DNA from 4 places in the Halanaerocella petrolearia genome. Region 2 is predicted to be linked to each of the others. Evidence: riboswitches for the same ligand, from Rfam matches in the RefSeq annotation. Region 2 holds a riboswitch; each other region holds the start of a gene.
What was found. Region 2 has a riboswitch for S-adenosylmethionine ahead of ilvA (threonine ammonia-lyase). Riboswitches for the same ligand answer to the same signal wherever they lie in the genome.
Positions count from the first base shown of each region.

Region 1: it holds a riboswitch for S-adenosylmethionine, as region 2 does, so the genes downstream of both, ACYQ39_RS09720 (methionine ABC transporter ATP-binding protein) here and ilvA (threonine ammonia-lyase) in region 2, are expected to answer to the same signal.
Region 3: it holds a riboswitch for S-adenosylmethionine, as region 2 does, so the genes downstream of both, ACYQ39_RS01280 (O-acetylhomoserine aminocarboxypropyltransferase/cysteine synthase family protein) here and ilvA (threonine ammonia-lyase) in region 2, are expected to answer to the same signal.
Region 4: it holds a riboswitch for S-adenosylmethionine, as region 2 does, so the genes downstream of both, ACYQ39_RS01130 (hypothetical protein) here and ilvA (threonine ammonia-lyase) in region 2, are expected to answer to the same signal.

Region 1 covers NZ_BAAHXW010000002.1:495,693-503,376, forward strand. The annotation lists gene ACYQ39_RS09690 (SDR family oxidoreductase) at 1-400, opposite strand, end outside; gene ACYQ39_RS09695 (ABC transporter substrate-binding protein) at 477-1,445, opposite strand; gene ACYQ39_RS09700 (FecCD family ABC transporter permease) at 1,666-2,628, shown strand; gene ACYQ39_RS09705 (FecCD family ABC transporter permease) at 2,628-3,680, shown strand; gene ACYQ39_RS09710 (ABC transporter ATP-binding protein) at 3,928-4,719, shown strand; gene ACYQ39_RS09715 (TIGR03905 family TSCPD domain-containing protein) at 4,940-5,179, shown strand; SAM riboswitch class I at 5,247-5,356, shown strand; gene ACYQ39_RS09720 (methionine ABC transporter ATP-binding protein) at 5,570-6,622, shown strand; gene ACYQ39_RS09725 (methionine ABC transporter permease) at 6,594-7,265, shown strand; gene ACYQ39_RS09730 (MetQ/NlpA family ABC transporter substrate-binding protein) at 7,472-7,684, shown strand, end outside.
Region 2 covers NZ_BAAHXW010000001.1:1,429,453-1,437,136, forward strand. The annotation lists gene ACYQ39_RS07215 (hypothetical protein) at 1-439, opposite strand, end outside; gene ACYQ39_RS07220 (RidA family protein) at 787-1,182, opposite strand; gene ilvA (threonine ammonia-lyase) at 1,286-2,491, opposite strand; SAM riboswitch class I at 2,803-2,911, opposite strand; gene pyrG (CTP synthase) at 2,967-4,568, opposite strand; gene ACYQ39_RS07235 (XapX domain-containing protein) at 4,857-5,012, opposite strand; gene argS (arginine--tRNA ligase) at 5,221-6,885, opposite strand; gene ACYQ39_RS07245 (YwiB family protein) at 6,887-7,300, opposite strand; gene ACYQ39_RS07250 (flavodoxin family protein) at 7,404-7,684, opposite strand, start outside.
Region 3 covers NZ_BAAHXW010000001.1:231,803-239,486, forward strand. The annotation lists gene ACYQ39_RS01260 (putative polysaccharide biosynthesis protein) at 1-117, shown strand, start outside; gene nhaC (Na+/H+ antiporter NhaC) at 114-1,487, opposite strand; gene ACYQ39_RS01270 (type I phosphomannose isomerase catalytic subunit) at 1,555-2,601, opposite strand; gene ACYQ39_RS01275 (PIG-L deacetylase family protein) at 2,616-3,803, opposite strand; gene ACYQ39_RS01280 (O-acetylhomoserine aminocarboxypropyltransferase/cysteine synthase family protein) at 4,098-5,294, opposite strand; SAM riboswitch class I at 5,407-5,512, opposite strand; gene ACYQ39_RS01285 (hypothetical protein) at 5,754-6,479, shown strand; gene thiI (tRNA uracil 4-sulfurtransferase ThiI) at 6,515-7,684, opposite strand, start outside.
Region 4 covers NZ_BAAHXW010000001.1:199,537-207,220, forward strand. The annotation lists gene thiH (2-iminoacetate synthase ThiH) at 1-78, shown strand, start outside; gene ACYQ39_RS01110 (hypothetical protein) at 93-221, shown strand; gene thiE (thiamine phosphate synthase) at 215-829, shown strand; gene ACYQ39_RS01120 (methylenetetrahydrofolate reductase) at 996-1,856, opposite strand; gene ACYQ39_RS01125 (homocysteine S-methyltransferase family protein) at 1,932-4,352, opposite strand; gene ACYQ39_RS01130 (hypothetical protein) at 4,562-5,197, opposite strand; SAM riboswitch class I at 5,294-5,421, opposite strand; gene ACYQ39_RS01135 (MFS transporter) at 5,560-6,831, shown strand; gene ACYQ39_RS01140 (solute:sodium symporter family transporter) at 7,338-7,684, shown strand, end outside.

The DNA of each region.
Region 1 (7,684 bases), on a different contig from region 2:
CTGTAGAGATAATATTAACAATTAGACCTTTATCTTCTTCTTTCATCTTAGGTAAGGCTGCTTGACTACAGAAAATAGTTCCTTTTAGATTAGTATCTATCATCTTATCTATTTCTATTTCAGATAATTCTTCAGCTTGAGCAAAGCTACCTACTCCAGCATTATTAACTAAGATATCAATAGGGCCAACTTCAGAGAATACCTGATCTACTTCATCTGTCTTTCTAACATCTAAAGTGTGAATTCCAACAGGGTTATCTAGCGTCTCTGCCACTTGCTCTAACTTTTCTTTAGTTCTACCTAATAGATAGACCTTTGCTCCCTTTTTTGATGCTTGCTGAGCCAATGAACGGCCTAGACCGCTACCAGCGCCAGTGATTACTATTTTTTTATTCTTCATATGTAATTCCTCCTCTATAATAGTTTATCAAGAATAAAAACAACTATCCAAATTAATGGATAGTTGCTAAGAACTATTATTCATTTAAAAAGATTTCATATAAGTCATCTAACATTTTATTAGCTGATTGAATTCCTCCAGCAGTATTCCAGAAGACATCATTTACTTTATAAGCTCGATCATTCTTAACTACCTCAAGATTCTGCCATAGAGGATCATTTAACCATTCTTTTTCTACAGAGACACCTTTACCGTTTCCAGTATCATAAGTTAGGTAGAATAAGACATCAGCATCTAATCTAGGCATCTGTTCCTTAGAAATCTTTTCAATGACTGTATCTTTACGTTGGGTTTTAGGTCTTGTTAGTCCAACTTCCTTGATAATTGAACCTGGAAATCCTTTATGGTAGATTCTTACTTGTCCTGGTAAGAAACGGACAATAGAAACTGTAGTATCTAACCTATTACCCATCTTTTCTTTAAATGTTGTTACTCGTTGATTCCAATTATCAATTAACTCTTGTCCTTTTTCTTCTTTATTTAAGGCTTTAGCATAAAGTTTAGTATTTTCTTTCCAGACTGTACCTACTGTTTCAGAGAAAACAGTTGGTGCAATAGCTGATAGTTGATTATATATCTTTTCGTGTCTGATTTTACTACCAATAATTAAATCTGGATTTAAAGAGGCAATCTTTTCTAAATTAGGTTGAGTTTCTTTTCCAACAACAGTAACGCCTTTTAGGTCATCTTCTAGATAATCATACCAAGGATCTCCTAACCAATGTTCTACTGCTCCTACTGGCTTAACACCTAAAGCAAGAGCAATATCAGATGCACCATTAGTTAAAACAACCACTTTTTTAGGAGTTCCTTTGATCTTAGTCGTTCCCATTGCATGTTTAACAGTTCTAGTTTTACTATTAGATTTTTTATTGTCTTGACTTGTTTTCTGACTTGAAGTACAACCAACAAGTGCCATCATAGTTATTAACATAAGAGAAATAGCCATAATTATCTTTTTGTTGCCATATGTAGTATAAGTCAATAGTTTCTCCTCCTTGATTGATAATGAATATCATTCCCTGATTATTTTACCATAGAATTTATAATAAGTCAATGATAAGTACTTTCAAAATCATTGACAACTAATTCTGTATCTGTTACACTTGATTAGTGATAATGATTATTAATTTTTATCTAGTTAGGAGTGAAGACTAGTGGACTTATTAAAATTAAGAACTAAACAGAATAAAGTTATAGGGTTAATGATTACTTTATTATTATTGATATCTTGTATAATAGCTAGTGTAATTTTTGGAGTTACTGATATAAGTTTAAAGACAGTTATTAAGGCTTATACAGACTTTACTGGATCTAATAAAGAGATTATTATTAAGACTACTCGAGTTCCTAGAGCATTAATTGCTACTTTTGTAGGAGGGAGTTTGGCTATTGCAGGAGCATTGATGCAGGCTTTGACTAAGAATCCTTTAGCTTCTCCTGGAATCTTTGGAGTTAATGCTGGAGCTAGTTTTTTTGTAGTATTAGGTATTTCTTTTCTATCTGTTAGTTCATTGGGCCAACTTTCTATTTTAGCCTTTTTAGGAGCTGCTATTAGTGCTGGAATAGTTTATGCACTTGGTTCAGTAGGTAGAGATGGCTTAACGCCACTAAAACTTACTTTAGCAGGAGCAGCAATAACAGCTTTATTTTCTTCCTTTACTCAAGGAATGTTGGTCTTAAATGAAAAGGCTTTAGATTCAGTCTTGTTCTGGTTGACAGGATCAGTGGCAGGTCGAGATTTAAACTTATTACTATCAGTATTGCCTTATATTTTAGTAGGTTGGATAGCAGCTTTTGTTATTGCTAAGGCTATAAATATTTTAGTTATGGGTGAAGATATAGCAAAAGGATTAGGTCAGAAGACTGCTCTAGTTAAATTAATGGCTGGAGTTATTATTGTTTTATTAGCAGGTAGCTCAGTGGCAGTAGCAGGGCCAATTGGTTTTATAGGAATTATTATTCCTCATCTAGCTCGTTTTTTAGTAGGTAGAGACTATAGGTGGTTACTTCCTTACTCTGCTTTATTAGGAGCTATACTATTATTGTTAGCAGATATTGGAGCTAGGTATATTATTATGCCACAGGAGGTTCCAGTTGGTGTAATGACTGCCTTTATAGGGACTCCATTCTTTATTTATATTGCTCGTAGGAGGATTGGTAACTGATGAAACAGTATAGAAGTTTTCGATTTAGAAATCTATCCTTTCTAGTTAATAAAAAAGCATTATACATATTAGCCAGTTTACTATTACTTACTGTAGTAGGAGTAATTTTTAGTGTCGGAGTAGGTGATATGTATATTTCTCCTGTTCAAGTAGTGAAAGCTTTATTTGGATCTGGTACAGAGGCTAAAATTCTTGTTATTCGTTCTTTTAGATTGCCACGAGTTATTACTGCTTTACTTGCTGGTTCAGCACTAGCTGTAGCAGGAGTTATTTTGCAAGGGATAATTAGAAATCCTTTAGCTTCACCAAATATTATTGGTATTACAGGAGGAGCATCTGCAGGAGCAGTTCTGTTTTTGTCTTACTTTACTTCTTCAGATGTAAATAATTCTTTGACAGTCAGTATTAAGTGGTTGCCTGTTGCAGCTTTCTTAGGAGCAGGTTTGATAGCAATCTTAGTTTATACTTTAGCATGGAAAGATGGAGTTTCTCCAGTACGTCTAGTATTGATAGGAATTGGATTGAGTGCTACTATGCAGGCTTTAACAACGATGTTAATCATACTCAGTCCTATTTATTTAGCTAGTCAAGCTTATGTCTGGTTGACAGGAAGTGTTTATGCTACAACATGGAGTGATGTTTTGACTCTACTTCCTTGGTTAGTGGGACTGTTGCCTATTGCTTTTATGTATGCTAAAGATATGAATGTGCAGATTTTAGGAGATGAGATTGCTCAAGGAGTTGGGAGTGCAGTAGAGAAGAAGAGGTTAATTTTATTGTTGATTAGTGTTGGCTTAGCTGCTTCATCTGTATCAGTAGCAGGTGGTATTAGTTTTGTAGGTCTGATGGCGCCTCATATAGCAAGAAAATTAGTTGGCCCAACTTTTGAAGTCTTATTGCCAACATCGGCTTTATTAGGAGGTCTGATTTTACTATTGGCTGACCTGATTGCTAGGGTAGCTTTTCTACCTCTTGATCTACCAGCAGGTATTTTTACAGCAGCTATTGGTGCCCCTTATTTTATTTACTTATTATATAAGACTAATAAATAGCTATTAGCTGTGAGCTATGAGTCGTTAGCTAATTCAAAGTCAAAACCATAAAATAATTCAAATCTTTTAAAACTAAAGAAGTTATATAATTTAGATCTTGATTGCAGAGGTTTTGAATTTGGCACATAGCACATAGCACATAGCACATAGCACATAGCAGACAGCAGACAGCAGATAGCTATGTCACTGAAAGTGACAAATACTTTAACAAGTAGGATATAAATTATTTTAAGGAGAGTAGAGAATTATGAAACATGTATTAGAGACTGAAGATTTAACATTAGGCTATGGAGAGGAAATAATCATTGATGAACTTGATTTACAGCTACCTAAAGGTGAAATCACAGTATTTGTAGGTGGAAATGGAGCCGGAAAGTCTACTTTACTTCGTTCTTTAGCTAGATTACTAAAGCCTAAAACTGGTTCAATAATCTTGGATAAGTCTGATATCAGTAAGTTATCTACTAAAGAATTGGCTAAAAAGATGGCCATTCTGCCTCAAGGGCCAACTGCCCCAGAAGAATTAACTGTATTACAGCTAGTTAAGCAGGGGCGATATCCTCATCAAAATTGGTTACAACAATGGTCTAAAGAAGATGAAAGAATGGTTAATAAGGCGTTAGCAGATACCCAATTGACTAAACTGGCTGACAAACCAGTCAACTCTCTATCAGGTGGTCAGCGTCAGAGAGCATGGATAGCTATGGTATTGGCCCAAGGTACAGATACTATCCTATTAGATGAACCAACTACTTATTTAGATATGGCCCATCAGATAGAAGTCCTTGATCTACTTTTTGAGTTGAATCAAGCTCAAGACTGTACTATTATAATGGTACTGCATGACTTGAATTTAGCTTGTCGCTATGCTGATCATATAGTGGCTTTAAATAACAAAGAAGTTGTTGCTCAGGGGACACCTCAAGAGGTTATGACGGCTAAATTAGTTGAATCTGTCTTTGATATGCAGGCTAAGATTATTGAAGATCCATTATATGAGACTCCAATGTGTATTCCTTTCAGTAAGCATGTTAAATAACTTCAGTGTGAGGAATGAGTGTCAGTAAATTTAGGATTAAAAAATTATTTTATATTTTAATGGTTTATAAGTTTTTGACTTTAGGTTTTAACTGTCAATTGTAAATTGTAAACTGTCAACTATTGATATAATGTAATGTTATATTATATCAATTAAGTTTGATTGTTATTAATAAATCCAATATACTAGAGAAAAAAAGTTAATATGGGAGGCAATAAAGATGGAGTCATTTGAAACAACAGGTGTTTGTGCTAGAGAGATTAAATTTGATGTAAATGATGAAGGAGTAATTGAAGAAGTAGAGTTTGTAGGAGGATGTAATGGTAACTTATCTGGGATAGCTGCCTTAGTAGAAGGGTCTAAGATAGAAGAAGTAGCAGATAAATTGGAAGGAATTACTTGTCGTAACGAGACTTCTTGTCCTGATCAGCTTAGTAAGGCTTTAAAGGAGATGGCTTAAGAAAAAATCTCTTGACAAGTTTAATTAGAGTTGTTATTATATCTGTAACTTAACTAAATAACGCATACTCTTATCTAGAGAGGTGGAGGGACTGGCCCGTTGAAACCCAGCAACCAGTACTTACTTTTATAAGTACCCGGTGCTAACTCCTGCAGTGCATGAGCTGAGAGATAAGAGAAGAGACTATAACCTCTTCTCTTATTGGGAAGAGGATTTTTTATTTCAAGCTATGAGTGTGAGGAATTAGTGTCAGTCAGACTTTTCGTAATAAATTCACTAGTTACTGACACCATATATCAATCAAAAGCAGCTAGTAAGTCTCTTGTAATAACTATCGATTGAAATATAAGCTGACTCAAACCTAATAGATTAGAAGGGGTAGATGTAGTAATGATTGAAATTAAGGATTTAACCAAGACCTACCAAAGTGAAGAAGGACCAGTCACAGCATTAGAAGGAATTGATCTAGAGATTGATGAAGGCGAGATTTTTGGGATTATTGGCCCGAGTGGTGCAGGAAAAAGTACCTTTATTCGATGTCTGAATTTATTAGAACGTCCTACTAAAGGGCAAATAATTATAGATGGCAAAGATTTAACTCAATTAAGTACTTCTCAATTACGTGCTGCACGAAAAGATATAGGAATGATCTTTCAAAACTTTAATCTATTACAATCTCGTACAGTAGCAGAGAATGTAGCTTTTTCTTTAGAACTTGCTGGCAAGAAGAAAGCTGAAATAGAACCTAAAGTTGATAAATTACTTAGGTTAGTTGATTTAGAAGATAAAGCTGATAATTATCCTAGTCAGTTAAGTGGAGGACAACAGCAACGAGTAGGAATTGCTCGAGCATTAGCTAATGATCCTAAAGTTCTACTGTGTGATGAAGCGACTTCCTCTTTAGACCCTGAAACAACTCATTCTATTTTAGAATTACTAAAGGATATTAATCAACAATTAGGAATTACTGTTGTGCTTATTACACATGAAATGGAAGTTATTAAGGAAATTTGTACTCAAGTAGCTGTTATAGCAGAAGGAGGAATTGCTGAACAGGGAGATGTACTTGATATCTTTACAGCTCCTAAACAGCCAGTAACTAAGAAATTCTTACAACGGGTAATTAATGCTAATGTACCATCTGAATTACTATCACGTGTTACAGTCAATAATCCTGACCAAGGTCGGTTAATAAAATTAAGCTTTACTGGTGATTCAGCTGGAGAACCAATTGTCTCTGATTTTATTCATACTCACCAGGTTGAAGCTAATATCTTATATGGAAATATTGATAAGATTCAAGGGACTTCTTTTGGAACTTTAGTTATTGAATTAACAGGAGAACGAGATAATATTGAATCTAGTATTAAAGATCTTAAGAATAATTCTGGAGTAAGAATTGAGGTGATTGAAGGTGCAGAATCTACTAGTATTTCTAACTAAGCATAATAGTTTATTGCTAACTGGTATTCAAGAGACTCTTTATATGGTTGGGATTTCAATGTTAGTAGCTATGTTATTTGGAGTTCCTTTAGGAGTAGGAGTAGTAGTTACAGCTCAAGAGAATATTTTAGAAAATAAGTATTTGAATTTATTATTTAGTACTATTATTAATATTACTCGTTCTATTCCTTTTATTGTTCTAATGGTATCTTTGATTCCTATTACTAGAGTTATTGTAGGAACTTCAGTTGGAACTACAGCTGCTATTGTGCCATTAACTACAGCAGCTATTCCTTTCATAGGTAGAATAGTAGAAAGCTCTTTAAAAGAAGTAGATAAGGGAGTAATAGAAGCTGCTCAAAGTATGGGAGCTACTCCATGGCAGATTATTAAGAAAGTTTTATTACCTGAGGCTCTGCCTTCTTTAGTTCTAGGAATGACTATTACAGCAATTACTTTAATTGGTTTCTCAGCTATTGCAGGAGCAATTGGGGCTGGAGGTTTAGGTGACATTGCAGTTAGATATGGATATCATCGTTTTCAGACGGGAATTATGGTTAAGACAGTAATTCTATTAATCATTCTTGTCCAGTCAGTCCAGAGTTTTGGTAATTGGTTGGCAGCTAGATTGGATCATAGTTAAAAGTAGTTTACAGTTAACAGTTTACAATTTACAGTTAGAATGATTAATAAACTATACTTTTTATATTTCAAAAATAGCAATGTTTTTATCTCTAATATATAAGGAGTTTAATTTTGATTTATTTAGTAGTTTGACTGTACTTTGAATTTTAACTGTACACTGTTAACCGTAAACTGTAAATTATATAAAACTGAGGAGGAGAGAAGATGAAGAAGAGATTATTTTTATCAGTAGTTTTATTATTGGTAGTGGCATTGGCAGTAGGATGTGGTAGTAATCAAGAAACAGCAAAGAAAAAACAGAAGTTAGTAGTAGGAGCTACTCCAGTTCCTCATGCTGAAATTTTAAAGAATGTAGTTAAGCCTGAATTGGCTAAAGAAGGTATTACTTTAGAGGTTAAAGAATTCACTGATTATGTA
Region 2 (7,684 bases):
CAGTTAAAGAAGCTGAATAATTATTCCTAATTATATCAAGATTAGATTTTAAGTCATAAACTATTTTTTGACCTGTATTTAGATTTTTAAAAATTATTACTTGCTTATTTACCTCTTCAACTATAATTGAGATACTACGATAAAAAGAATCAATAGTTTCTATTTTTCCTTCTTTATTTAACTCAATTCTAGCCTGTTGAAAATTATCTCCCTTAATTGGTCTTAAAGCTTTCAAAGATACATCTCTGTTATTTAACTGAATTGTAGCATTTAAAGCTAATTTATATTCTGTCATCTCTTCTCTACTTTTTAGTAAAATAGTGTCTTGATTAGTATTAACAGCTACTATTTCTCCTATTCTCTCTAAATCACCTTTAGCAGAAACTACAGTAGTCAACATCAACATAAGAACAATAACAAACGTTATGTATTTCTTCATCTTTATCCCTCCCATTTGATTATTCACTAATATTATTTACATTTTTTAGTAATTATATACCAAAAAAATAAAAAAGTAGGTAAAGAATTAACTTTACCTACTTCTTGAAACTACTTATTATTGATATAAAGTGGCACTTTGTGCCACGCTATCAGCAAATGGGTTTTATTACGTAAGGTCTTGATTTCAAGACCTGAAGGATCTGTCGTCTGCTAGGTGCAGATGGTCTTTATCACGAAAAGTTTCTATGAAACTCATAGGGTGAGCTAAATCAAGTTCAAATCATAAACACATCTCAAATCCTTAAAGTGCAGGAATCGTAAGGGAAAAATTTTTAACAACTTAGTTTAATCAAAACTAGCTATAACTTCCATCTCGATTCCTACATCCCTAGGCAACTTAGCTACCTCGACACAAGACCGAGCTGGCTTATGTTTACTAAAGTAATCGGCATAGACTCTATTAATCTTATCAAAGTCATCCATATTACTAATAAATAAGGTAGTTTTTGCTACATCAGACAATTCTAAACCTGTTTCTTTTAAAATAGCCTTCACATTCTCTAAAACCTGCTTAGTCTGTACCTCAATACCTCCTACTATTAGGTCATCATCTCTTTCTGAATCTGGGTCTAAAGGTATTTGTCCTGATAAAAATAATAAATTACCACACTTAACTCCTTGTGAATAAGGGCCAATTGCTGCTGGCGCCTCTGTAGTACTGACTGTCTCTAAATCTGCCATTTGAATACCTCCTAGTTATTTAGTTTACAGTGTATAGTGTATAGTGTATAGTGTACAGTTAACATCAAATAATATAATCATTGATAATCAATGTCAGGAATTACTACTCAAATAACTTATACCCATGCTCTTTTAGAGACTCATAAATCTTTTGAGCATGTTCACGGTTTCTTGTCTCTAACTCTAACTCTACTTCTGCTGAATCAATAGGAATCCCATCCTGGTGATGATTATGATGAATTGAAATTACATTTGCATCTGATTTGGCAATTCGATTTAAAAGTTGTTGTAGATTACCTGGTTGATCTTTGAGTATAGTCTTGAATCTGACTCTGCGACCTGCTTTAGTCAAACCACGTTCAATGATTCTAGAAATCATATTGACATCAATATTACCACCACTTAAAACAGTAGCTATATTTTTATTCTCAACTTCTAATTTATTATTCAAAACAGCTGCTAAAGCAGTAGCTCCAGCACCTTCAACTGTCATCTTGGCCCGTTCTAACAACATTAAAATCGCATTAGCAATCTCTTCATCACAGACTGTTACAACTCCATCAAGATACTCCTGACATAATTGATAGGTTACTGAACCTGGTCTCTTAACTGCTATTCCATCAGCAATAGTATTAGCCTTGTCTAAACTAATTATTTTATCTTGCTTTAATGATCTTTTCATAGCTGGAGCACTAGCTGCCTCAACTCCAATCACTTTTACTTCTGGCTTTATTGTTTTAGCTGCTACAGCAATGCCAGAGATTAATCCTCCCCCACCAATTGGGGCTAATATAATATCGACTTCTGGTAGATCTGCAAGGATTTCTAAACCAATTGTTCCCTGTCCTGCAATCACTTCTGGATCATTAAAAGGATGTAAAAAAGTTAAATTTTGCTCTTGTTGTAACTCCATTGCTTTATTATATGCTTCATCATAGACAGTTCCATACAGAACAACATTAGCTCCATAATTCTGTGTAGCTGTTACTTTAGCAATTGGAGCATCCTCAGGCATTACAATAGTAGCTTGTAGACCATTCTTAGTAGCACCTAAAGCAACTCCTTGGGCGTGATTTCCTGCTGAAGAAGCAATAACTCCTCGTTCCCTTTCTTTTTCAGTTAAATTGGCTATCTTATTGTAGGCTCCTCTAATTTTAAAAGAACCAGTCTTTTGTAAATTTTCTGCTTTAAGATAAATCTGGTTATTACTTAATTGGCTAAAAGTTGTACTATAACTTAAATTAGTTTTATGTATAATTCCTGTTAAATTTTTAGCAGCTTCTTTTATCTTATTTAAAGTAACTTCCATTATAAACCTCCTTGGTTGATAGTGCTATAGCTATCAGCAAATAGTTTCTATTACAAAAGGTCTTGTTTTTTAGACCTGAAGGATGTGTTGTGAGTAGATGGTCTTTATCACAAAGAGCTTCTGTGAAAAATCTGCTAATGGCACACAGCACACGACACATGACTGTATCACCTATGGTGACACAATTATATACATAATATACCATTAATAAAGCATACAGTTATTAAGATTATCCCCTATTAAATATAAAAATATAATTATCAACAGTGTTAAAATAAAAAAATCCTCTTCTTAAGAAGAGGATTTTACTCTTCTCATCTTTCAAAGTTCCACTAGAAAACTTTGTAGGAGTTGGCACCTTCCCTAATCGGGGGTTGCCGGGCTTCATTGGGCCAGTCCCTCCACCACTCTGGATAAGAATATAAAATTATTTTATTTTAAACTATATTAACATCTTTATCTAGCTATGTCAATTCTAATTATTTAAAGCCGCCTCAACAAATCCTTTAAATAATGGATGTGGGCGATTAGGACGTGATTCAAATTCAGGATGGAACTGACTAGCTACAAACCATGGGTGGTCCTCTATTTCAACAACCTCTACTAACCTATCATCTGGAGAAACACCAGATAAAACTAAACCTGCTTCAGTTAATTTTTTACGATATTGATTATTAAATTCATAACGATGGCGGTGTCGTTCATAAATTACCTCTGCTTCATATAAATCACGACAGACAGTATCTTCTGGAACCTTGCAAGGATATAATCCTAATCTCATAGTTCCACCTTTTTCTTCAACATCCTTCTGCTCTGGCATTAGATCAATTACTGGATAAGGAGTATCATCATCAAATTCAGCACTATGTGCTCCTTCTAAACCACATACATTACGAGCAAATTCAATTACGGCACACTGCATTCCTAAACAGATGCCAAAGTATGGAACTTCATTCTCTCTAGCATACCGAATTGTTTCAATCTTACCTGGTACACCTCGATCACCAAAGCCACCCGGCACTAAAATACCATCTACATTAGATAAATGGGCTTTAGCACCATCTTCTTCAACATCTTCAGCATGAATCCATTTAATATCTATTGCCGTATCATTACTTACACCAGCATGTTGTAATGATTCAACAATACTAATATAAGCATCAGGTAACTCAACATACTTACCTACAATGGCAATACTTGTATCATTACTTAGATTCTTCATTTTATTTACCATTTCTCGCCATTCAGATAGATCTGGTTGCTCTACTCGAGAATGTAAATCTAACTTTTTAAGAGTTATATCTGCTAAACCTTCTTGTTCTACAATTAATGGCACATCATAGATACATTCTGCATCTTTAACTGGAATTACTGCTTCTTCATCAATATCACAGAATAAAGCAATCTTATCTTTAACTTCTTTGGTTAACTCTCGCTCACTACGACAAATAATCACATCTGGTTGAATACCTAACCGTCTTAATTCTTTAACACTATGTTGAGTTGGCTTTGTCTTTAGCTCATTTGCTGCATTAAGATATGGAATTAAAGTACAGTGAATATACATTACATTCTCTGGGCCAAAGTCATGTTTACACTGTCTAATTGTCTCTAAGAAAGGTAGCCCTTCAATATCACCAACAGTACCACCAATTTCAACTAAAGCCACATCAACATCTTCATTATCACCTAATCGTTCCACTCTAGATTTAATCTCATCAGTTATATGAGGAATTACCTGTACTGTACCACCTAAATAATCTCCGCGTCGTTCTTTCTTCAATACTGTAGAATATATCTGTCCAGTTGTTACATTAGAATTTTGATTCAAATCAATATCAATAAATCGCTCATAATGTCCTAAATCTAAATCTGTCTCGGCACCATCATCAGTTACAAAAACTTCTCCGTGTTGATAAGGATTCATAGTACCTGGGTCAACATTAATATATGGGTCTAACTTCTGAACTGTAACATTTAACCCTCTCTCTTTTAACAATCTACCTAAAGATGCAGCTGTAATTCCTTTTCCTAATGAAGAAACAACACCACCAGTTACAAAAATATACTTTGTCATTAATAAATCCTCCCTTTAATATAGTGTCATGAGTCGTGATTTGTGTGTCCTGAGCTAAATTCTTTAAATTTTTAAACTCATAGCTCACAGCTCAAGACTCATAGCTTGAAACTTTATATCAATTAAATTCAACTTTTATAATTAAAATTAGATAGTAATCAATAATCTATGTGAATAATGCTTATATCTTATTCACGCTGACACTATCCGTCAGACGTCTATCTTAACCATATTATAAGAAAAAGACTAGAAAATTCAGGCCTTCCTAAATTTCCTAGTCTAAACATCTTAATTTAACATATTAACTAACATAAAACCTAAATAAATACCGATAATTCCCATAACTCCTGATAAAGTCGGTGGAGCTGGAATAGGCAAGTCCAAAAAGGAGAATAAACCTCCAACAATTAAACCAGATAATGTAGATAATAACGCCTGGTTCACTTTAATTCCTCCTTAGTATACAATCCCTCTCCCGCCCACCCGAAAAAAATCGGGCCAACAAATAAAGTTAACAGTTTACAATTTACAGTTGACAGTTATTATAAAGATTAAATAATAAATATAGAATTAAAATATTTATTCTCTATTCACTATAATCTATTATTTATTTTCTAACTGTAAACTGTCCACTATCAACTATCAACTACTACTACATGCTTTCTGGCGCTGAAACACCTAATAAATCAAGTACATTAACTAATACTTGCTGAGCAGCCAATGTTAAGCATAATCTAGCTCTCATTAACTCTTTATCATCAACTAAAACATGACATTTATTATAGAACTTATGGAAAGCAGAAGCTAAATCATAAGCAAATCGAGCTATATGATGTGGCTCTCTACTCTTTGCACTTTCAGCTATCTCTACAGGATAATCAGCTAACTTCTTAATCAGATCTAACTCTGTTTCCGTCTCTAACTTAGTAAAATCGACTTGATCAAAGTCAGGTATCTCAACCCCTTCTGCTTCTATCTGATCTAAAATACTAGAGATACGGGCGTGAGCATACTGGATGTAATAGACTGGATTGTCTGTTGATTCCTTTTTAGCTAACTCTAAATCAAATTCTAACTGACTATCAGTACTACGCATCACATAGAAATAACGAGCTGCATCTTTACCTACTTCTTCAACTACATCTTTAAGAGTGACAAAATTACCAGATCTCTTAGACATCTGCACCTGATTACCATCACGTAATAAGCTAACCATCTGAACTAATATAATCTGTAAAGCCTCTTTACCATAGCCTAAAGCCTCTACTACAGCCTTCATCCGCTGTACATATCCATGATGATCAGCACCCCAAATATTAATTACTTCATCAAAACCTCGCTGATACTTATTTTGATGATAAGCAATATCAGCAGCTAAATAAGTTGGAGTTTCATCATCTTTAATAACTACTCTATCTTTATCATCACCAAATTCAGTAGCTTTAAACCATAAAGCACCTTCTTTTTCGTAGATCAATTCAGCTTCTTTTAGTTCTTCAACAACTTCTTCAATAGCTTCAGAGTGAAGGCTTCGTTCACTAAACCAATTATCAAACTCAATTCCAAAGTTACTTAAATCTTCTTCAATATTAGCCAATAGTTCTTCGTAAGCATATTCTCTAAAGTATTCAATCTCATTATTTTCAGCTGCTTGTAAATATTTATCACCATCTTGATCAATAATTTCCTGGGCCAACTCTTTAACATACTGGCCATGATAAGCATCTTCAGGAAATTCAACTTCTACTCCTAACAGCTGTTGATATCTAGTTGCCACTGATCTACCTAATAGATCCATCTGGTTCCCAGCATCATTAATATAATACTCTTTAGCTACATCAAAGCCAGCTAAGTCAAGAATATTAGCCAATACATCGCCGACTACTGCTCCTCGACTATGTCCTACATGTAATGGTCCAGTTGGATTGGCACTTACAAATTCAACTTGCACCTGCTTATCATTACCTGTCTCTACTTGACCATAATCGCTACCTTGTTTCTTAACTTCTGATAAAACATTATATAACCACTTATTATTAAAATAAAAATTAATAAAGCCAGGTCCTGCAATCTCTACCTGTTTTACAAAATCAGGCTTATGTAAAGTATCGACAATCTCTTGGGCAATCTGACGAGGGGCCATCTTAACTTGTCCAGATAAGACCATAGCTAAGTTAGTAGCATAGTCACCATGAGCCTCTTCACGTGGCTCCTCTAATTTAATAGTTGGTACCTGCTCCACCTCAAAATCTGCTTCAGTAACTGCTGTTTCTAACTTGGCCCGTAACTTATCTTCTAGATCATGAATCAGTGCCATACTATTCCTCCTTATACGATAAACTCAACCAGTTAGTTCCCACTACTCCTTGTTCATTATACAATTGATATTTCAACTTGACTTTACCAGCACTAGAACCAATATCTACATCTAATTTCTCTACTTCAATTTCAAATTCTAAAGTACCATAAGGTGTCTTATAATCAAATGAAGTTCTAGCTTTAGGATTAAAGTCCTGAATTGTTCTCACTTTTCCTTGCCTAATCAGCGTCAATTCTCTATCTCTTATCTTAAGTGTCGTTGTAACTCCTGCTAAATCTCCAGTATCTTCATACCTTAAGTAATAAGTACCAGCTTTATTATAAAACTTACCACTAGTTTCTGTCTTTACTTCTGTCTCTTCTACACCATTCTCTTGTCTACCAACAACCTTGATTGCTACTTCTTGTGCCAAGGTATCAGCCTCACTTTTTATCTATAATACCTAAACTTAATATTTTTAATACAACAATAAATAATTATACAACCTTAACCTAGTTTTTGCAAGAAGAGAGCAGTTAAATTTTTAAACCTAAAGTATAACTTTTAGCTTCTGCATAATCTTTAAGAACTCTAAAGTCTTGTACAAAAGCTCCTTGCTTTTCTAACTGATCCATCAAAGTCTTAACTGCTTTACTAGCTCCAAATAACTTTGAATTAACAAAAGCTATTGTCTTTTGAGCAGATGTTCTCTTACACTGCCTTAAAAAGCCTTTTAGTTCATTATCTATTTTGCCACCAAAGAATCCTAACGCAGGACTGCCTACTAATACTAGATCATATGGTGCCCAATTCAATG
Region 3 (7,684 bases), 1.2 Mb from region 2:
CAGAGTAATTTAATCAGTCTATTTAGTTCTATCTTTTTAAGTAGTATAGTCTACTTAACATTCTTAATTATGACTAATGGCATTACTTCTCAAGATATTGAACGACTTAAACCTTAATCTAACTCTTCCATTGTCAAACCAGTATAAGCATAAAAGATAGATACTAAAGGTGTGATTAAACATAAGAAAGTATATGGTAAATAAGAAAAAGCTGACACTCCTAAAGTACTAAAGATAAAAGAACCACTTAGCCCCCAAGGAACTAAAGGATTAAACAAAGTACCTGAATCCTCTAAAGCCCGAGATAAATTTTTAGGATGTAAATTTAGTTTGCGATAAGATTCAGCATACATTTTACCTGGTAACATAATTGATAGATATTGATCAGCTAATAAAATATTAACTCCCAGACAAGTAAACACAGTAGTTAATACTAACCCACCACGACTTTTAGTTATGGCTGATAACTTATTTAAAACTACTTCCAATACTCTAATCTTTTCTAATAAGCCTCCAAACCCTAAAGCAATAATTACTAATGATACAGACCAGAGCATATTCTGTAAGCCACCTCTAGTCAATAACTGATCAACAAGTTCTATACCTGTATCGCTTTGGTATCCATAATGCATAGTGCTAATTATATCTTGTAAGTTAGCTCCTTGAAAAACCATACCAAAAATACCACCTAATAAAGCACTAAATAGTAAAGTCGGCAAAGCAGGTTTCTTCTTTAATGCTAAAATAATGACTATTAAAGGTGGTAACAATAGAGTTGGCCCTAGATAAAATTCTTGTTGTAAGTTATTTAAGATTAAATTAATCTTTTCTACATTTAGTTGCTGGCCTGTATACTGTAATCCAATTAATGCGTATAAACCCAAAGAAATAATTAAACTAGGGGTTACAGTAAAAGCCATGTGTTTAATATGTTCAAACAATTTACTTCCTGATACTGCTGGGGCCAAATTCGTCGTATCAGATAACGGAGACATTTTATCTCCAAAAAAAGATCCAGATACAATAGCACCAGTAGCAATAGGTAATGGAATATCTAGACCTTCAGCAATACCAATTAAAGCTACTCCAATAGTACCAATAGTAGTCCAAGAACTTCCTGTTGCTAAAGAAACAAGTCCACAGACTAAGACAGTAACTACTAAAAAAGTTCTAGGCGTTAAAAGTTGTAAACCATAATAGATCATTGTCTGCACTGATCCACTTAAAATCCATGTTCCAATTACAGTACCAATAATCATTAAAATTAAGATAGAACCTAATCCAATATTAATTCCTTCTATAATAAAATCTTCTATATCTGACCAGGAATAACCTAACTTAAAGGCAAATAAAATAACCACTCCAATACTTAATAATAATGGAATGTGGGGGGCTGTTTCTAACTTTAAAATTCCAAAACTTAACATAAAGATACTAATCCCAATTACTATCAATGCTGATACAAATTTTGGTTTATGTCTACTCATCTAATCACCTCAATTAATGTTTAATCATAATTAAACCTCCTCAACTAATGAGGAGGCAATAGTTTATTTATAGCCCTGCAATCTGTTCGATTTCTGTTGTAGAATAGCCTTCTTCTTTTAATTTAGTTTTAAATTCTGTTAAATCTTGAATATAAGACTTAATCACTTTACAGTCTCCTCTGATTTCATACTCTCCTAAACTAGCTGGGATTAAAACTGTCTCTCCTGCAGTTAAATCTACTTCTCCATCTTCATATACTAAGCGAGCTCTTCCTTCTAAGTTCATAAAGACATAAAATCTCTCTCCTTGGGCACTGGCTTGATAACTATCAGTAATATCTATAGTTTCTGTAATAAAGTAAGGACATGCCACTAAAATTTTTCTTAAATTTCCTTCTTCTTCAATCTCTAAGCCCTTTACTTTATCTGGAGGTGTAGTACCAAAATCAATTACATCTAAAGCAGATTCAATATGTAACTCTCTTGGGGTTCCATCCTTCCCTATTCTATTCCAATCATAGACTCGATAAGTAGTATCAGAATTCTGTTGAATCTCAGCTAGTAAGATACCTTCTTCAATAGCATGTACAGTACCAGTAGGAATATATAATACATCTCCAGTTTCTACATTAACTTCAACTAAATCATCTTGTAGTCTTCCTTCTTCAATTGCGGTAGCAAATTCTTCTTTCGTTACTTCTGGTTTGACTCCATAGACTAATTTAGCATCTTCTTTAGCATCAATTACATACCACATCTCTGTCTTACCTAATTCTCCATCTTCATACTCTGTTGCATATTCATCATCTGGATGAACTTGAACAGATAGTTTATCATTAGCATCAAGTAACTTAATTAACAGTGGAAACTTTTCATAATCTTCTTCTTGGGCTTTACTTCCTAGAATTTTGGCCCCTTGTTCCTTAATAATATCCATCAACTCTTGGCCTGCAAATTCACCATTAGCAATCTTACTGCTACCATTTTCATGGGCTGCTACTTCCCAACTCTCACCTATAGAGTCATTAGGTAAATTTCGATTAAATTCTGTAGATAAAGTATCACCGCCCCATATTTTTTCTTGATAAACAGCTTTGAATTTTAAGGGATGCATCTTTATCATCCTTTCTAATTAATTATTAGAGAATACCAACCTATTATATCTAATTCTGAATTCCCTTCATAAGAAATAACTCCAATAATCTGTTCTTTAGTTAATCCTTCCTTATTTATCTTTAAATATAAACGATTATTTATCCTGCCCCATATCTCATTCTTTTTATTTGCAAAATAAGTGAATTTATTAAGTATTTGTTTGCTTTTTGGATTGATTAAATAAACTTTAACTTTATCAGCTGGTTTAGATTTAAATTTAATAGATAAGTATAAATTCTTAATAGTATTATAAGCGGCCAGATTAATAATATCTCCTTTTTGTAGCCAACTATTAGTATTATCCTTACTTATTGTCTTTTCTGTTTTCAAGATGATTTCTTTAAAATGTTTTAAAGAAACTAACTGAGGAAGATTAATAGGTTCAAAAGTAGCAAATAGTTCATTTTGTCTAATAAAACTATGTAAGTAATCTTGAATTAAAAATTGTGTTTTAAAGCTTTTTATAGATCTATATTTCTTTTTAACTGCTTGTGATGATAGATGATGATAATTCCAAGTAAGGTTGCTTATTAATTCAGTAGGAGGCTGTAAAGAAGAGTCTGGATTATACCCTCGAGGTTGAGGATAATCATTCCAATGCACTAAATAATGATAGTGTGGGATTGAAAGATTATCTTTAGCTAAAATCAGTTTAGTTATTAAAGCAGTTACCCAATGGTCAGGATGTTGATCATTGAGATGAGAAGTATAAATTATATCTGGCTTATAATTAATAATCTCTCTTTCTAAATCAGTAACCAATTCTTGTCTAGTCAACGAATAAAAATTACCATTTAAAAAGATCTCTTTAAGGTAGCCATCAGGAAATTTAAGAAATTTAATCTGCTTTCTATCTAATCCTAATTTAGTTAAAGCAGTAATAGATTCTTGTCTTCTTATAGTAGCAAATTCAATTAGCTCTTCTAAATTAGTAACTATCTTTTTAGAAAATAATTTTCTAGCCCAGTAGTAACCTTCACCACTAGTCATAAAGATTACTTTTACCTGATCACCCTGCTGTAAATGTTGAGAAATAGTACCACCTGTTCCTATAATCTCGTCATCAGGATGTGGAGCTACTATTAATATATCTTTAGCTTGTACACCAAAAGTTGTAACTACAATAAGCGTTATTATTAAAATTAACTTTAGATTATTCATTCTCTGCCTCCAATATTTTTAAATAATGAGACTAAAATAATAATTATTTCAAAATAATTACTAAAGTAAATCCTAATAGTTTGACTTTTTGTTTCATTATAGTTTCTCCTTATCACAATTTCAACTCAATATCATATCATGTAGTAGTTAGTTTAAGAAAGGAGAATATTTATGGATTATAATTATGGCTATGATAATATGGCATTTATTGTCTTTTTAATTTTAATTCTCTTGTTACTAGGTTCTGATTATTAAAGTACTTAAAAAAAGACCCCAATATTGGGGTCTTTTCTGTTATTTTACTTGGTTGAAAGCTTTCTCTAAATCGGCGATAATATCATTAACATCTTCAATTCCTACTGATAATCTGATTAAATTATCTGTAATTCCAGCTTCTTCTTGTTCTTCTTTAGAAAGTTGCTCGTGAGTAGTAGAAGCAGGATGGATAATTAAACTTCTTGTATCTCCTACATTTGCTAACAAGGAACATAACTCTACATTGTTAATTAACCTCTTACCTGCTTTAAACCCACCTTTAATGCCAAAACAGAGCATACCACCAAAGTGCCTTTGTTGTTTTTTAGCTAATTCATGCTGAGGATGACTTTCTAAACCTGGATATCTGACCCACTCTACTTCAGAATGATCTTCTAACCACTTAGCTACTTTAAGTGCATTCTGAGAATGTTTTTCCATTCGTAGAGACAATGTTTCTAGACCTTGAATGAAAGTCCAAGCATTGAAAGGACTTAAAGCTGGTCCTGTATCACGATAACCTTCGGTTCTAGCCTTTAAAAGGAATTCTTCTGGACCAAGAATAATACCTCCAATAGAAGTTCCATGGCCTCCTATATACTTAGTTGTAGAATGAACAATAATATCTACTCCTAATTCAAGTGGTTGACATAGATAAGGAGTATTAAATGTATTATCCATAACTAACTTCAAATCATACTTATGGGCCAACTCTGCCACAGCTTCAATATCAACTATATCTAAAGTAGGATTACCAGGTGACTCTAAATATAAGAACTTTGTCTCCTCATCAATAGCTTCTTCCCAGTTATCTAAATTATGAGGGTCTACAAAAGTTGTTTCAATACCATATTTAGGTAATGTCTCAGAGAAAAGATGATAAGTTCCTCCATAAACATACTTTGAAGAAACAATCTTGCCGCCACTTTCTGCTAATGTAAGAGCAGTTAAGTTAATAGCTGCCATACCAGAAGAAGTTGCTAACCCTGCCTCTGCACCTTCTAATTCTGCTACTCTCTTCTCTAAGGCTTCATTCGTAGGGTTACCAATTCTAGTATAGATATCTCCCTTTTCTTCTAGTGCAAATAGACTAGCTGCATGGTCTGCATCATCAAAAACATAAGAAGTTGTCTGATAGATAGGTACTGCTCTAGAACCTCTATTATTTTCCTCAGGATTATATCCTCCATGTAAAGCTTTAGTTTCAAAACCATACTCTTTTTCTCGACTACTCATTTTAGTTCCTCCCTTTATTATAATTAACAATATTCTATTCACTATTATTTATTCTTTACTTTAATAATATAAAATAAAAAAATCTCTTCTAGTAAGAAGAGATTTTTTACTCTTCTTATCTTTCAATACCTGACTGGTATTGCAGGAATTGGCACCTTCCTTAATTAGGAGGTTGCCGGGCTTCAGCGGGCCAGTCCCTCTGCCACTCTGGATAAGAACCTAAATATTCAATTTAAAATAATAATAACATATCTTAATAATTATGTCAACTTACTAATTTACAAAAGACTACTTTAACTATCTTTTCACATATTTACATATTAACCCATATTATGTAGTGACTCATTAGAAAGTGGGATAGGTTATAAAAACTTTTTAATTACAAATATCCCAAATTAATCCGCTAATGAATAATATATACTAAACCTTTACCCCCTATCCGATAAGGAGGTGAGATAAATGGTTGATAAAGTTAAAATAACTACAATAGGTCCTATGGAAATAAGATCTTATTCTTCCACTGAAGATGAGTTAAAAGAAACTAAAGATAGAGGAGGTGCCAAAATGGCTGAAAATGAAATCCAACAAGAAGTTGTCTGTCCAGAAGAATGTGTTGGCTGTCCAGAGGGTTGCCCAGATATTGGCCCAATAGAGGCTTGTATTCCTCCTGAAGATATTGAATTCTGCTTTACTCTAGTTGTTCCTGCTGGTTTCTCTATTCCAGGTGACACTTTAGCAGAACAAGAAGAATTCATTGCAGAAAACTTTGATGTTGCTGCCTACTTCTTAGAAGAAGAAGGATGTTTTGAATGCTTTTCACAGGAATGTGCTATTGATACAGAGTTTACAGGTGTAGGTGTAACTGAAGTATTTATTGAGGGCTGTATTAAGCTAATAGGTGGTTTATGTGTAGCAAGTGACTCTGCTCCTGAAACAGGATCTCAAGCTCCTGTATGTACTTCGACTATCATATGTGTTGATGAATTTACACCAGTCTGTTTAGATAGTGAGGCTAGTTGTGAAAATCTTCGTGTTATTGGAGCTAATGATATAATAGTTGATTTTGTAGAGACTACCTGTAGTGAGTTTTGTAGAAAAGATGGAGATGAGATTTGGGAGATAAGAGGAGTACTTGAATTTGCCTGTGGTCCATGTCCTATTGAGCAACCAATTGATGACTGTTAATGACTGATAGTGTGGGGGAAATCCCCCACACTAATTTAATCTTCAATCTTTATGATTTCTACTTCTTTTACAGCCTCTTCAATCAACTTATCAACTTCTAATTCCTCTTCTCCTTCTCTTATCTGTTCTAAAGTCGGATGAGTCTCAGGAGTCTCAGGAACAAAAACAGTACAACAGTCTTCATAAGGCTGAATAGAAGTCTCATAGGTTCCAATTTCTTTAGCTTTTGCCTCTATCTCTATCTTATCTAAGCCAATCAATGGTCTAAAGATAGGCATGGTTGCTGCTATATTTGTTACATGCATAGAACTTAATGTCTGGCTAGCTACTTGGCCCATACTTTCACCAGTCACTAATCCTTTACCGCCTTTCTGTTCTGTAATCTTCTCAGCAATCTCTATCATTTTCCGGCGCATAATAACTGTAGTTAAATCAGCAGGACATTTTTCGTTAATCTGTTTTTGAATCTCAGTAAAATGAACAACATGTAGATCCATCTTACCTTGATACTGGGCCAACACCTTTGTTAGATCAACTACCTTTTCCTTAGCTCGATCACTAGTAAAAGGGAAACTATGAAAATAGATTGGAGTAGTCTCTACTCCTCGTTTCATAGCCATCCAATTAGCTACTGGACTATCAATTCCACCTGATAGTAAGACTCCTAATCTACCTGTAGTTCCTACAGGTAAACCACCTACTCCAGGTAGATCCTGAGTATAGATATAGACGTGATTATAACGCACTTCAATATTTAACTCAATTTCAGGGTTATATAAGTCAACATTTAGTCTTCCATCAGGGGTATTTTGTAATACATATGCTCCCATCTCTCTATTTAGTTCCATACTATCTAGTTCAAAGCCTTTATTGGCCCTGCTAGCACTTACCTTAAAATTAACAGTTCTCTCTTCAGCTGGTAAAGCTTCTTTTACAGCTGCTAAACTAGCCTTCTTGACTTGATCTACATCAAGAGCAACTCTTCTAGTGGGACAGATGCCTACTATACCACAGACTTTTTGCAGTCTATCAATTACTCTATCTTCTGCTAAATCAGTTGCTGCAAAGATACGTCCTGAAGTCTTATAAACATTAACCTCTGCTGTTTTATCAATAGCTGTCAGGGCTTGTCTAATATTACTAACTAGTTTATCTTCAAAAACATGGCGGTTCTTTCCTTTAGTTCCTATCTCACCGTATCTGAT
Region 4 (7,684 bases), 1.2 Mb from region 2:
AGAGATGTAAGTCAAATAAAAGATATGTTAGCTCAGAAAGGGTATCAACCAGTCTTTAAAGACTGGCAGCGAATTTAATAAAGGAGAAAAAGATGAACCAATTTGAAAAGTCATTAAGAGACTTCTTAAATAGAAGACAGTTATCTCCTAAAGTCAATATTGCTGCTGCTAAACAGGCTGATATCATATTAAACTATGTATTGGAGGAGAATAAATGTTAAATACTGATTTATACTGTATTACTGCTGAAAAGTATTCTTTAGGTAGGAGTAATATCGAGATAGCAAGGGAAATGTTAGAAGCGGGTATAGAGATAATTCAGTATCGTGAAAAAAAGAAGAAGATGCTTTATAAATATCAAGAATGTAAAAAGTTACGTAAGATGACTGCTCAAGCAGATGCTAGTTTGATTATTAATGACAATGTTGATTTAGCTTTAGCAGTTGAAGCTGATGGAGTACATATTGGCCAAGAAGATTTACCAGTAAGAGAGGTAAGAAATTTATTAGGGCCAAATAAAATCATTGGTCTATCTACTCATTCTCCTAAACAAGCTAGAGAAGCTCAAAAAAAGCAAGTAGATTATATAGGAGTTGGCCCTATCTTTGAGACAAATACTAAAGAAGATGTCTGTGCTCCAGTTGGTTTAGATTATTTAGATTATGTAGTAGAGAATATTGCCCTTCCTTTTGTAGCAATTGGAGGAATTAAAGAGCATAATATAGATATAGTAAAGAATAGAGGTGCTAATTGTATCTCTATGGTAACAGAGATTGTAGGGGCTGAAAATATAAAAGAAAAGATTCAAAGTATTAGAGAAAAAATATAATATTGATAGTCGTGAGCTGTGAGCTATGAGTCTTGAGCCAAATTAAATTTAAAGTCATAAAATATTTTAATACCTTAAAACTAAGGTACTGCTGAGAATTAGATTTTGTTTGAATGTAGAAATTTTAAACTGGCTCAAGACACACGACTCACGACTTATTACTTATTTAAGTTATTTCATTTATAACATCTAAGAGAATATCTGATCGATTAGCTGACATAATATGAATTCCATCAATTAAATCATAAGCTTGTTGTAAGAACTGACTAGAGATCTTTATTCCCTCTGATACTCCTTGTCCTTCCATTCTAGCTAAGATACTTTCTGGGATCTCAATTCCAGGGACAGTACTATCTAAATACTTAGCCATTTTATAACTAGTTAAGGGTAAGACTCCAATTAAGATTGGTACATTAAGATGTTTAGTTTTGTCTAAAAATATTTTTAATAGGTCTAAATCATAGGCAGGTTGGGTTTGAATAAAATCAGCACCATTTGCTACCTTGGTTTCTAGTCTTTCAATCTCTTCATCTAAATCATCGGCACCCAAATTACCAGCTGTAGCTACTGTTAAATCAGTAGTTCCAGTTAATTGATTATCATTAGTATCAGCACCTTGGTTTAGTTTTTGGACTGTCTCAATTACTCCTACTGAATTAGTATCAAATACAGGACTAGCTTGAGGATGGTCACCTTGAGTAGGATCATCTCCAGTGATAGCTAGTATATTATTAATTCCTAAGTTGACTGCTCCTAATAAATCAGCTTGTAAAGCAATAATATTCTTATCACGACAGGTAACATGAGGAATAACTTCTAATCCAGTCTCTTCTTGAATCAAATGACCTGCCATAATAGAACTCATCTTCATCTTAGCCATTGGTGAATCTGTAACATTAACTGCATCTACTTTTCCTTTTAATTCTTTAGCTACTGAGAAGATTTTACTACAATCTGTTCCTTTAGGTGGGGTAACCTCAGCTGTAATAACAAAATCTTTAGTTTTTAATTTATTTTTTAGTGACATAATCAATTCTCCCTTCTCGAATATAGTGTCAGTGTGAGTTAAAACTGATATATTATATATAATTTGATTGCTCAATTATCCATTCTCAATTAATTCTGCTGCCTTCTTAACTGCTTCTACTGCATTATCAGCATATCCATCTGCATCTATATTTTTAGCATAATCTGCTGTAACAACTGCTCCACCTAGTAATACTTTAGTTTCTGGAGCTACTTCTTTAAGTTTAGTTGTAATCTCTTCCATCCTAGGCATAGTAGTAGTCATTAAAGCACTTAACCCTACTAAATCAACTTCATTAGTAATAACTTGCTCTATAATTTCTTGATTAGCTACGTCTTTACCTAAATCAATTACTTCAAAACCATTATTTTCTAACATTATTTTAACAATATTTTTACCAATATCGTGTATATCTCCTTTAACAGTAGCTAAGAGAATAGTACCTAATTTTTTTTGCTCGCCTTCTTCTTCTAACAATGGTTTTAACTTAGAAAAAGCCTTCTGCATTGTTTCTGCAGCCATCATTAGCTGGGGAAGAAAATAAGTTCCTTCATCATATTTGGCCCCTACTTCTTTAATTCCAGTAATTAGAGCTTGATTGATAATAGTTAAAGGAGAGTAATCATCTAAAGCTACTTCAAGTTGCTTGATGATATTCTCTTTATTTCCCTCTAGAACTGATTGATGGATTGTAATCAAAATATCCTCATCTGTTGTAGTGTCTTCTACTTTATCTTTAGTGTGATTTTCCTCTTGTTCTTGATCAGCATAGGATTCAAGATATCTCTTTCCAGCTGGATCACGATTTACTAATAAATCACTAGACTTTACAGTAGCTTTCATAGCTTGACTAGTTGGATCTAAGATTGGAGCATTAAGTCCTGCTTGAATAGCCATAGCTAAATAGGCTGTATTTACTTCTTCTCTAACTGGAAGACCATAGGAAATATTACTGACACCTAAGACTGTAGCAACTCCTAATTCATCTTTGATTAGACGAATAGCTTTAACGGTTTCTTGAACTCGCTCTTGTTCAGCACTAGCTGCTAAAGCCAAAGTATCAATCCAGATATCTTCTTTATTAATGCCAATTGCTTGAGCTTGCTTAACAATTTTTCGAGCAACCTTTAATCTTCCTTGAGCAGTAGGAGGGATGCCATCCTCATCTAAAGTTAATCCTAAAACTGCTGCACCATACTTATTTGCTAAAGGAAGAACTCGTTCCAAACTTTCCTGTTCACCAGTTACTGAGTTGATTAATGGTTTACCTACTACTTGTTGTAGCCCCGTTTCTAATACCTCTTGATTAGTTGTATCAATAGAGACTGGGACATCTACTACATTATGGACTGTCTCTAGGGCCAACTTCATAGCCTGAGCTTGATCAATTTCTGGTACTCCAACATTAATATCCAAAATATCAGCTTCAGTTTTAACCTGCTTAGTAGCTTCTTGAGAAACAAGTTCCATATTATTTTCAGCTAGTTGATCTGATAGCTTTTCTCGTCCAGTAGGGTTGATTCGTTCACCAATGATTCGAGTTGGTAAATCATCAGAGATAGTTACTGTTTTAGTTCGACTAGTTAATCTAGTTTCTTTAATAACTTCTCCTTTGTTAGGTGTAACATTTGTTACTTGTTCTTTAACCAACTTTATATATTCAGGAGTAGAGCCACAACAGCCACCAATTATATTGGCCCCTGCCTTGATAAAGTCTGGAATATAATCTGCCATTTCTTGAGCTGACATAGGAAAGACTGTCTGGTTATTATCATCTAAGATTGGTAACCCAGCATTAGGTTGAACACAGATAGGAAGGTCTGTCTCTTGATCTATAATCTCTACTATCTCTACTAATTTCTTAGGACCTAAGCTACAGTTGGCCCCAATTGCATCAGCACCAATAGCTTCTAAAACAGTGACTGCTGTTTGAGGGTCAGTTCCTGTCATTGTCTTTAAATTCTCTTCATAAGTTAAATTACAGATTACAGGAAGATAAGTTTCTTCTTTAACAGCAATTAAAGCGGCTCGAGCCTCCTGTAGATCAGTCATAGTCTCAATATTAATCAAATCAGCTCCAGCTTCCTCTAAAGCTTTAGCCTGTTGAGCAAATACTTCATAAGCTTTCTGAAAAGATAGATCTCCTAAAGGCTCTAATAACTTTCCAGTAGGACCAATAGAAGCTGAAACAAATACATTATTATTAGATGCTACTTCTCGAGCCAACTTTACGGCTTGGCTATTTATCTCAACTACTTGATCCTCTAAGCCATACTCAGCCAACTTAAGGGAGTTGGCCCCAAATGTATTAGTCTGAATAATATTACTGCCGGCATTTAGATAACTTGTATATATCTCCTGTAGTATCTCTGGGTTAGTTAAGTTTAATTCTTCTGGGCAGTCACCAACTTCTAATCCTTTATTCTGTAGTGCAGTACCCATAGCACCATCTAATACTAGAATCTCATTTTCTAATCTATCTAATAAATTACTCACTACTACATACTCCTTTCTTACTCTATCTATAATTATCTATTTTTTGATCTTAACTGCAAAGATGTAGTTTAATTGATATAAAGCGTCACTTTAATATCACAGCGATGAGCTATGAGCTGTGAGTCGTGAGCTAGAAATCAAACGTAACAAGCTCATTAATGTAATGGGTTTGAATTGGCTCATGGCTCATAGCAGATAGCTAACAACTACTATTCATACACACAAGTTTCAAATTCACAATTTTGGCAGTTAAAGTCACAACTAGGTCTATCTGATTCAACATTACCTAATCCTATCAAGGCAGTAATTGACTTTTGAGGATCTAGTATGTAACCAGAACTAAGGTTAATATCTAACTCTTCTCCATCTAAAAGATCTAATAATTCAGGTTGCATATCTAATTTAGTATCACCATAACCAGGGCTAAACCGCATTGTTAGATGGGATAAACCTCTGGTTAGAGATTCTTTTTTAATTAATCTAGTTACTTCATTAGCTACTTCTTCTACTGCTGCTGAACCTACTGCATCTAAAGTAGTTGCTTTAGTTAATTCACCTTCAGCAAAAAGTTGATTTACCTTCTCTTCTAATTTATATCCTATAGTTACTGCTAAAAGAGCTACTTCTTCTTGGTCAGCTAATAAGTCAGCTATATCCTGACTCTGAAAGGTAAATTTTTCTGCTCCTAAGCTAACTTTATCTTGATCAATATCTATCTCTTCTAAGATGATATATTTTCCTTTAGGTTCTAATAGGGGAGTGGCTAAATCTATTGTATCAGAGATTATCTTTTCCACTTTAGCATTAGATTCAGTCTGTTCTTGATAACCTAATTCTTTCTTCACTTCATATTTAAGAATTTCAATTGAGATATCTTGGATAATAATCTACACCTCCAATAAAAAAACCTCTTCTTATAAGAGAAGAGGAGTTATCATCTTCCCTTATTTCTCAGAAGTTAAGACTTCCGCAGGAGTTGGCACCACTGTAGTATCTTAAACTCAAACTAAAAATTACTACTGGTTGCCGGGTTTCATAGGGCCAGTCCCTCCACCACTCTCAATAAGGCTAATATCTATTCAATTATTGTGCATAAGTATAACATCAATTATACTCTTTGTCAAAACTAATTCTTTTTTTAAGTATAACTAAACCTATCTTTTATAAACATAATTAATGTTAAACTGTTAAAAAGGGGAATAAAATAATGACTAATAGTAATAAAGAAGATGCTAAAACAAAAATCAGCAATAACTATAAGTTTAATTTTGCAGTAAATATTTTAGACGGTGCTTTTTATACTTTAGGTATGGGTTTTATCTCAGTTAGTACTATTTTACCTTTATTTGTTCGCCAATTAACTAAATCTAAGTTTTTAATCAGTTTAATTGCAGCTATTATGATGTTTGGTACTACTTTTCCACAATTATTATCAGCTAAGTGGACTGCAGGTTTAGATAGAAAGAAGAGAAGAGTACTAATTTTTGGACTACTACAAAGGCTACCTTTATTGCTTTTGGCTATTTTAACTTATTTACTTGCTTCTAATAATCTGTTATTGTTTAGTTTCTTTTTACTGTGGACATTACATACTATCTTTTCTGGATTAGTTGGCCCAGTATGGTTTGATTTAGTAGCTAAAGTAATTCCTCAGGAGAACAGGGGGAAATTTTTTGGTTATCGAACCTTTTTAAGTAGTTTATTAGAGGTATTCGGGGCTTTGGGAGCTGGTTATATAATTAAGGAATTTTCTTTTCAAATTAGCTTTACTATTCTCTTTGGGATAACTTTTATAGCTATGATGATTTCATATCTTTTTTTAGCTTTAGTTAAGGAGCCAGCTTACCCAACAGAAGATAAAAATGATAGCTTCAAAGAATATATTCAAAAATTATTATCAATTATAAAAAAGGAGATAAATTACCGAAATTACTTGATTGGAGCTGTCTTAGTCCAGTTTATTGGTATGGCTGATGGATTGTTTACAGTAGCAGGCATTGAAAGGTTAGGTTTAAAGGCAGGGGAGGCTGATAAGGTTGTTGGTATTTTTACAGTAGTATTGATTATAAGTAAGAGTCTAACTAATATTTTCTGGGGTTATTTAGGAGATAAATATGGTCATAAGCTGGTAGTAGTAATTGCTGCCTTCTTTAATGCATTAGGATTAGCAGTTGCTTTTTTTGCTCATAGTCTAATTTTTTTCTATTTAGTATTTATTTTAACAGGTATAGCTTTAGGAGGCAATAGTGTTTCTTTTATAACTATCATTGCTGATTTTGCTTCTTCACCTGAGGAAAGAACAGTTTATGTAGGATTAACTAATACAGTTACTGGTTTAACAATGGCAATTATTTCTCTATTAGGTGGCTTATTAGCCGATATATTAAATTATAAAGTAGTTTTTGGTAGTTCTTTTATAATGATTGTCTTAGGAATCATACTTTTATTTTTTAAAGTAAAGGATCCTAGATTATCTTAACAATAAAAATCTGATTTATCAGCAAATAAGTTGACAAAGACAAGAAAGTATATTAAAATAAAAACAGATAATTTTTTTATTTATTAACTTATTTAATTCCATTAAAAAAGTTTTGTTATAAGTTCTTGATATTCTTTTTTATTTGTTATATACTTTTTATAGTCAAGATTATAATCAAATAATCACTAAATAAATAGTAACTTTCAAAAGTTACTATTTATTTAAACCAACTTAATTAATTTGATTAACTAAGTTGGTTTATCTATAAACTTATATAAAATAGGAGGTGTATCTAAAGGGCAAAATAGATTAGATATTACTTACATCATTAGGATAAGCAATAATATAAGTATATAATTGTTATGTAAAAAAATAATTTTCTTTCATTCATGATTATTAATTAGGAGAAATAATCTGAAATAAGTCTATAATCAAATAAAATTCATTATAAGTTCATAAGATTCTCCTTATCTAAACTACTCAATAAGATAAGGGGGCAATTTAAAATGGATATTTTTACAGTTGGATCATTTATATTTTTTACTGCTTTAGTTGCAGTTATTTCTTACAAATTTACTAAAGAAGAAGATTTAGATACTCAAGATGGATATTTTCTTGGGGGTAGAAGTCTTACTGGTTGGATGATTGGTGGTTCTTTAATGTTGACTAATTTATCTACAGAGCAGTTAATAGGATTAAATGCTCAAGGATATACAGACAATATGTCTGTTATGGGTTGGGAAGTTGGCTCGGCAGTAGCCCTAGTAATAGTAGCTTTTTATTTATTACCAAAGTATTTAAAAGGTGGCATTACAACTATTCCAGACTTTTTAGAAGAAAGGTTCGATTCTGG